DNA from 2 places in the Superficieibacter sp. genome. Region 1 is predicted to be linked to the other one. Evidence: predicted binding sites of a transcription regulator. Region 1 holds the regulator's gene; the other holds the start of a gene.

Region 1 (4,430 bases):
AGAGCTGAAGGGTTTATTGACGATTCCACCTTAACTGGCGGGATCTACTACTGGCAACGTGAGCGTGATCGTAAAGACGTCACCGACGAAGACAAATATAAAACCAACCTTTCGCACTCCACCTGGAACGCCAATCTTGATTTCCAGTCCGGTTATATCGCCGATATGTTCGGCGTTGATGTTGCCGCTTTTACCGCCATTGAAATGGCCGAAAACGGAGACAGCGCTCACCCGAACGAAATAGCGTTCTCTAAAAGTAATAAAGCCTATGACGAAAATTGGTCTGGCGATAAAAGCGGGATAAGCCTGTATAAAGCGGCGGCAAAATTCAAATACGGTCCGGCCTGGGCGCGGGCGGGTTATATTCAGCCAACCGGTCAGACGCTGCTGGCTCCACACTGGAGCTTTATGCCCGGCACCTATCAGGGGGCAGAAGCGGGGGCAAACTTTGACTACGGCGAAACCGGCGCGCTGAGCTTCTCGTATATGTGGACCAACGAGTACAAATCGCCGTGGCATCTGGAGATGGACAAATTCTACCAGAACGACCAGAAGACCAACGTCGATTACCTGCACTCCCTGGGCGCAAAATACGATTTCAAAAATAATTTTGTGCTGGAAGCGGCCTTTGGTCAGGCGGAAGGGTACATCGATCAGTATTTTGCCAAAGCCAGCTATAAAATCGATCTGGGCGGCAATCCGTTTACCACCAGCTATCAGTTCTACGGCACGCGCGATAAAGCCGATGACCATACCATTAACGATCTCTATGATGGCACGGCGTGGCTTCAGGCGCTGACCTTCGGTTATAAAGTGGCGGAAGTGGTGGATTTACGTCTGGAAGGCACCTGGGTGAAAGCGGACGGTCAGCAGGGCTACTTCCTGCAACGTATGACGCCGACTTACGCGTCTTCCAACGGTCGCCTTGATATCTGGTGGGATAACCGCTCTGACTTTAACGCCAACGATGAAAAAGCGGTGTTCTTCGGCGCGATGTACGATCTGAAAAACTGGGATCTGCCAGGCTTCGCGGTAGGCGCGTCTTATGTCTATGCCTGGGATGCTAAACCGTCCACCTGGCAGAGCAACCCCGACGCTTACTACGATAAAGACAGAAGCATCGAAGAGTCTTCGTACAGCCTGGATGCGGTCTATACCCTTCAGGACGGTCGGGCAAAAGGCACGATGTTCAAACTGCACTTTACCGAGTATGACAACCATTCTGACATTCCGAGCTATTCCGGCGGCTACGGCAACATCTTCCAGGATGAGCGCGACGTCAAATTTATGGTCATCGCCCCGTTTACCATCTTCTGACCGTCAGATGTGATGATAAAAAAACCAGCCGGATGGCTGGTTTTTTGTTTATTTGCTTACGCCGTCGTGAGCGTTGTCATCTTCCCGACAGTCGCCTTCCGCACAGTGCCCGTACAGGTAAAGGCTGTGGTTGGTAAGACGGATGCCGTGTTTCGAAGCAATCTCACGCTGGCGGGATTCAATAGAATCATCGCTGAATTCGATAACCTTGCCGCAGTCGAGGCAGATCAGGTGATCGTGGTGATGCTGCTGGGTCAGTTCAAAAACGGATTTGCCGCCTTCGAAATTATGGCGAGTCACAATGCCGGCATCGTCAAACTGGTTCAGTACCCGGTAGACGGTGGCCAGGCCAATCTCTTCGCCCATGTCAATGAGGCGTTTGTATAAATCTTCCGCACTGACGTGATGGTTGTCAGGCTCCTGAAGCACTTCCAGAATTTTTAACCGGGGAAGCGTGACTTTCAGGCCTGCCTTCTTTAATGCGGTATTGTTGTCAGTCATGCGGAATCTGTCCTGTTGCTATAAGATTCACTTCCTGGCAAGGAAGTATTTACAGAGAGTGCAACTGTCGTAACGCCTCTCATTATAGAACTGCGATGCCTGATTGAAAACTGCAAGTATCAGACAAAGTTAGCGTTTAAAACGAGGCACGGCCTGCAAAGTGGCGCACTGACCTCGTTAAATCAGTGGCTATTGTACAGGTATGTACTGAAAAGTTAAAAAAATGTAGCAATTATTTTGATTGCTTAAAACTATTAACAAGGCGCAGCCGCCGCTGCGCCTTTAATCATCAGGCGTTGATGATGTCTTTCAGGTGCAATTCTTCAGAAATCTGTTTTACCCACTGCTCTACGCGTTCAGCAGTCAGTTCTGGCTGGCGGTCTTCGTCAATCGCCAGGCCCACAAAGTGGTCGTCATCGACAAGACCTTTCGATGCTTCAAAATGGTAGCCAGCGGTCGGCCAGTGACCGACGATGGTCGCGCCGCGCGGTTCGATGATATCGCGGATGGTGCCTAACGCGTCGCAGAAGTATTCCGCGTAGTCTTCCTGATCGCCGCAACCAAACAGCGCTACCAGCTTACCGTTGAAGTCTACCTCTTCCAGCGTCGGGAAGAAGTCATCCCAGTCACACTGTGCTTCACCATAGTACCAGGTCGGGATGCCCAGCAGCAGAATGTCGTAACCGGCAAGGTCTTCTTTGCTGCTTTTGGCAATGTCATGCACATCGGCAACGTCCTTACCCAACTGCTTTTGAATCATCTTCGCGATATTTTCAGTGTTGCCTGTATCGCTGCCGAAAAAGATGCCTGTGATTGCCATGAGTGAAATAACCTCTTGATACTTATTGATATGGTGGTGGCGGATTGCACACGGATAAAGGCAATCATAGCAGAACAGAGAAGTACCCGGAAATAGCAATCGCGTCCGACTGCACTCTCTGCTACATGAAAGGGGATTCTGGACGACTTTTCAGACAATATCCTGCCCGCGCAGATGCGCAAGCTGAAGGAGCAACATTTCTTCGATCAGTTCACTGCGGCTGATTTCACGGGCTTCCGCCAGTTCGTTCAGCGCATCCACGGCATCGGCGTTAAGTTTTAACTCAACCCGCTTCAGGCCGCGCACTTTGTCACGCTTAAGCTGATTACGCTTATTGATGCGCAACTGTTCGTCACGCGAGAGGGGACTGGTTTTGGGTCTTCCCGGGCGACGCTCATTCGCGAACAGATCTATTGTCGTACGGTCCGTTTGTTCTTTTGCCATGATTCAGAGTGACTTCGGGGGAAACGAGCAGCCGGGCCTTTGCCCGGTTGAGTAGCGCGCCATCATACATCAGTGCAGCAGGCACGCCAACGTCCGCAAGCAATCTGGCGTACGGACGTTGGATTTTTAATCACTGCTGCTCGTTCAGATAGCGGCGGATGGCCCGCAGCACCGCGTCCGGTTTTTCAGCGTGCACCCAATGACCGGCTCCGGCAATGACGTGCGCTTTGGCCTGCGGGAATTGCGCCAGCAGCGCATCGCGGTATTCAGCGGTGACGTATGGCGAATTACCGCCGGGAACGAACAGCGCCGGGCGATCCCACGCCGGAACCGTTTCCCAGCCGACGATATGTGGATATTGCTCCCACAGTACCGGCACGTTAAAGCGCCATTCGCCGTCAACGAACGATTTCAGTAAAAACTGGATCACGCCTTCTTCAGCAATAATGTCGCGCATGACCGTCGCGGCCTGCTGGCGCGTGGTGCTGGCGGCAGCGGTGACGGCGTTAATGGCGGCAAAGATTTCATCATGGCGGCGGACCGCATAATTGACCGGGGCGATATCCAGCGCCACCAGGCCGTCAATGCGATCTTTTGCCAGCGCGGTCAGCGCCATTACCGCTTTGCCGCCCATCGAGTGACCAATAAAGGTGGCTTTATCAATAGATAAGTCGTCGAGCGTATCAAGCAGATCTTGCGCCATCGCCGGATAGTTCATTTCAGGCGAACGCGGGGAAAGGCCGTGGTTGCGCATATCGACCTGAACGACGTCATAGTCGCTCACCAGATCGCGGGCGAGAATGCCGAGATTATCCAGGCTACCAAACAGGCCGTGAACCAGAACCACCGGTGAAGAGGTAGTCGAATTTTGTGCAGATAGCGTGCGAGTGTTTAATTTCATGGTAAAGATCTTTTTTTCGCTCTGGCAGGTTAGGGTATCATGGTGAACATTCTGCCGCCCGGCTGCAAGCGTTCAGAAGTTTCCTGACTTTTGCGGTCATCCTGGCCTGACGCTATCCGCAGTTGAGATTTGACCTTATAATCTCAATAACTTGTACTCTTAATTATCGTACTGGATAAAGATGAAAACGATCGAAGTTGATGATGAACTCTATCGCTATATTGCCAGCCACACGCAGCACATTGGTGAGAGCGCATCCGACATTTTACGGCGCATACTGAAGTTTTCCGCCGCATCACAGCCTGCCACACCGGTGAATAAAGAGGTCACTTCCCCCGCGCCAGTGGTGGAGAAAAAACCGGTTAACTCTCCTAAAGATAACGTTCGCGCAATGCGTGAACTGCTGTTATCTGACGAATATGCAGAGCAACGCAAAGCGGTGAATCG
Region 2 (4,430 bases), on a different contig from region 1:
CACTGTCCAGGATCCAACCACCCAATATCACACCGGTGAATACCCAAAACAGAAGCAGCCTGCGCCGGGCGTACAGGCCAAAATGACGCCGGTGCCGGACTGCGGTGAAAAAAGCTATGTGGGAAGCGGTCGTCTTAAAGAGCGTAAGGCACTGGTGACAGGTGGTGACTCCGGTATCGGACGCGCTGCCGCCATTGCTTACGCACGTGAAGGTGCAGACGTGGCAATCAACTATCTGCCTGCGGAAGAAGAAGACGCGCAGGAAGTGAAAGCGCTGATTGAGGCGGCGGGCCGTAAAGCGGTCCTGATCCCTGGCGACCTGAGTGATGAATCTTTCGCCCGCTCGCTGGTGCATAAGGCCCGTGAAGCGCTCGGCGGACTGGATGTGCTGGCGCTGGTCGCCGGGAAACAGACCGCCATTGAGGACATCGCCGATTTGACCAGTGAACAGTTTCAGCAGACCTACGCGGTGAACGTGTTTGCGCTGTTCTGGATCACCCAGGAGGCGCTGCCGCACCTGCAACCGGGGGCAAGCATTATCACCACCTCCTCCATCCAGGCCTACCAGCCCAGCCCGCACCTGCTGGACTACGCCTCGACTAAAGCCGCGATCCTTAACTACAGTCGTGGTCTGGCCAAGCAGGTTGCAGAGAAAGGTATTCGGGTAAACGTGGTCGCGCCAGGTCCAATCTGGACAGCACTTCAGGTTTCTGGCGGTCAGCCGCAGCACAAGCTGCCGGAGTTTGGTCAGCAAACGCCGATGAAGCGTGCCGGGCAGCCAGCCGAGCTGGCACCGATTTATGTCTATCTGGCAAGCCATGAATCCAGCTACGTTACTGCCGAAGTGCACGGCGTATGCGGCGGGGAACATTTAGGCTAGGCATAAAAAAAGCTGGCATGAAGCCAGCTTTCATTGACTGAGGCGACGAGGGCGATTACTTCGCTTTCGTCACTTCTTCACCTACCAGACCAATCTTCAGATAGCCTGCCTGGTGCAGTGTATCCATCACTTTCATCATCGTTTCGTAATCCACGGTTTTATCCGCACGGAAGAAAATGGTGGTGTCTTTCTTACCTTCGGTCAGGGTATTCAGCGTGTTAACCATCGTCTCGTCGGTGATCGGATCGTTACCGAGGAACATGCTGTTGTCTGCTTTCACCGAAAGATAAATCGGTTTTTCCGGTCGCGGCTGCGGCTGGCTGGAGGAAGCCGGGAGATTCACCTTCACATCGACAGTCGCCAGCGGCGCGGCCACCATGAAGATAATCAGCAGCACCAACATCACGTCGATAAACGGCGTGACGTTGATGTCATGCATTTCACCGTTATCATCCAGATTTTCATTAAGATGCAAAGCCATGCTGCATTACCCTAAGCGGAGTTTCTGGGTGGTACGCACAGGATGCGCGACGTTGCTGGCATCGAGATCGAGATCGCGGCTCTGCAACAGCAGAATTTGCGCGGCAACATCACCGAGCGAGGCTTTGTAGCTGGCAATCATACGGGCGAAAATGTTGTAAATCACCACCGCCGGAATGGCCGCAATCAGGCCAATCGCCGTTGCCAGCAGCGCTTCCGCGATGCCCGGCGCAACGACCGCCAGGTTAGTGGTCTGGGTCTGGGCGATACCGATAAAGCTGTTCATGATCCCCCACACTGTCCCGAACAGGCCGACGAACGGGGAAATCGCGCCGATGGTGGCGAGATAACCGTTGCCGCGTCCCATGTGGCGACCAAACGCCGCCACGCGACGTTCCAGGCGGAAGCTGGTGCGCTCTTTAATCCCTTCGTTATCCGTTGAACCTTCGGAAAGCTCCAGTTCGTTCTGTGCTTCATAAATCAGGCGAGTGCTGAGGCTTCGGGCGTGGAAGGAGGAGGCGATATCGCTGGCCTGGTCCAGAGAGCGGGCTTCAGCGAGCTGCTGCTGTTCGCGCTTAATACGACGCTTATGCGCCAGCATTTCCACGCTTTTGCTGAAGAAAATAGCCCAGGTGACAACCGACGCCAGAAGCAGACCAATCATCACAATTTTAACCACGATGTCAGCATGTTGATACATGCCCAGAACGGAGAGATCCGTCTGCATCAAATTATTACCCACTCTTAATCTCCAGGACCCAGGTCACAAATCTGAGCATAATAATATCAAAACATCATCGAATTGATAGTAGTTCTCATTAGTATTTACATACTGCCGCAAATTCCGCTCATTTTCCTTGCGCTTACGCAGTAAAAAAGTCTTAAGTCGAATTCCGGGAAATTTTTCTACTGAATGCACCTGCGCGCGGGTGCATAATGCATCAATCGTGTTAATTTAGACATCCAGATGGATAAAAGCAGGTTGAGCGACTATGGCAGAGAAGCACATTGATACGGCCCTGGTGAATGCAGGGCGCAGCAAAAAATACACCCAGGGATCGGTAAACAGCGTCATTCAGCGCGCCTCGTCGCTGGTATTCGACAGCGTGGCGGCAAAAAAACAGGCCACCCGCAACCGGGCGAAGGGCGAACTCTTTTATGGTCGTCGCGGAACGCTGACCCATTTTTCGCTTCAGGAAGCGATGTGTGAACTGGAAGGCGGCGCGGGCTGCGCGCTGTTTCCCTGCGGTGCGGCGGCGGTAGCAAACAGCATTCTGGCGTTTGTCGAACAGGGCGATCATATCCTTATTACAAACAGTGCCTATGAACCGACGCAGGACTTTGCCACGAAAATTCTCGGTAAACTGGGCGTCACCACTGGCTGGTTCGATCCAACAATCGGCGCAAAAATTGCCGATCTGGTGCGCCCCAACACTAAAGTGGTTTTTCTGGAATCCCCCGGCTCGATCACCATGGAAGTGCATGACGTTCCGGCGATTGTGAGCGCGGTCAGGCGTGTAGCGCCTGATGCCATCATTATGATCGACAACACCTGGGCGGCGGGCATTCTGTTTAAGGCGCTGGATTTCGGCATTGATATCTCCATTCAGGCGGGCACGAAATACCTGATTGGGCATTCCGATGCGATGGTCGGCACTGCCGTCGCCAACGCCCGCTGCTGGGATCAACTGCGCGAGAACGCCTACCTGATGGGGCAGATGGTGGATGCGGACACCGCCTACATGACCAGCCGTGGTCTGCGCACGCTGGGCGTTCGCCTGCGTCAGCATCATGAAAGCAGCCTGAAAATTGCCGAATGGCTGGCCATTCATCCGCAGGTTGAGCAGGTGAATCACCCTGCCCTGCCCGGCAGCAAAGGCCATGAATTCTGGAAACGCGATTTCACCGGTAGCAGCGGCCTGTTCTCGTTCGTGCTGAAAAAGCGACTTAACGACGCGGAGCTGGCGGAGTACCTCGACAACTTCACGCTGTTCAGCATGGCCTACTCGTGGGGCGGCTATGAATCGCTGATCCTCGCCAACCAGCCGGAGCACATTGCCGCCATTCGTCCCGACGGCGAAGTGGACTTTGACGGTACGCTGATCCGTGTTCATATTGGTTTAGAGAATGTTGACGATCTTCTTGCCGATTTAGCAGCCGGTTTTTCCCGTATCGTGTCATAATAAACGCAAAATCACTCCGGTCGCGTAAGCGCTCGTGACCTGGAAGATGACGCGGACAGGCGACCAGAAGCACATCTTTTCGTACTTCAAAAGTGGAAAAGTCTGTAATGTTGCGTCCGGGATCAAGGTGTCCCGGGGCAGTAAAAGATACAATCGTCGAATAGATGCAGTTTCACGGGAAAGTTCATGGCTGTTATTCATAATATCGTCGCCGCACTCTGGCAGCATGATTTCGCTGCTCTGGCGAATCCGCACGTTATTGGTGTTGTTTATCTGGTTATGTTCGCCACGCTGTTTCTGGAAAACGGCCTCCTGCCTGCGTCTTTCTTACCGGGCGACAGCCTGCTTTTACTGGCGGGCGCGCTGATCGCCCGCGACGTCATGGGTTTTGTTCCCACCGTTGTCATTCTGACCACCGCAGCCAGTCTTGGCTGCTGGCTAAGCTACGCGCAGGGGCGCTGGCTGGGCAATACCCGCGTGGTCAAAGGTTGGCTGTCGCAGCTTCCCGAAAAATACCACCAGCGGGCAACCTGCATGTTTGACCGGCACGGCCTGCTGGCGTTGCTGGCGGGGCGTTTCCTGGCTTTCGTGCGTACGCTGCTGCCGACAATGGCGGGCATTTCCGGCCTGTCCAACCGCCGCTTTCAGTTTTTTAACTGGTTAAGTGCGCTGCTGTGGGTGCTGGTCGTCACCAGCTTCGGCTACGCGCTCAGCATGATCCCCTTCGTCAAGCGTCATGAAGATCAGGTCATGACCTTCCTGATGGTCCTGCCGATTTTCCTGCTGGTCGCCGGGCTGCTTGGCACCATTATCGTGGTGGTCAAAAAGAAATACTGTAACGCCTGATCGCCCGCCGCCCCGCTAAACCGGGGCGATTACACGCCCTG

What was found. The regulator Fur, encoded in region 1, represses iron uptake genes when iron is present. The targets are predictions, from matches to a motif close to ATAATAATGAGAACNACTATCAA.
Region 2: a site for Fur is predicted at 2,163-2,185, ahead of exbB (tol-pal system-associated acyl-CoA thioesterase). Genes of this name have one in related genera too.

The regions. Positions count from the first base shown of each region.
Region 1 covers NZ_DAMAPU010000004.1:54,615-59,044, reverse strand. The annotation lists gene chiP (chitoporin ChiP) at 1-1,317, shown strand, start outside; gene fur (ferric iron uptake transcriptional regulator) at 1,366-1,818, opposite strand; gene fldA (flavodoxin FldA) at 2,108-2,638, opposite strand; gene ybfE (LexA regulated protein) at 2,789-3,082, opposite strand; gene ybfF (esterase) at 3,213-3,983, opposite strand; gene seqA (replication initiation negative regulator SeqA) at 4,165-4,430, shown strand, end outside.
Region 2 covers NZ_DAMAPU010000002.1:305,915-310,344, reverse strand. The annotation lists gene RT197_RS05800 (SDR family oxidoreductase) at 1-880, shown strand, start outside; gene exbD (TonB system transport protein ExbD) at 936-1,361, opposite strand; gene exbB (tol-pal system-associated acyl-CoA thioesterase) at 1,368-2,102, opposite strand; gene metC (cystathionine beta-lyase) at 2,353-3,543, shown strand; gene yghB (DedA family general envelope maintenance protein YghB) at 3,730-4,389, shown strand; gene RT197_RS05775 (AraC family transcriptional regulator) at 4,419-4,430, opposite strand, start outside.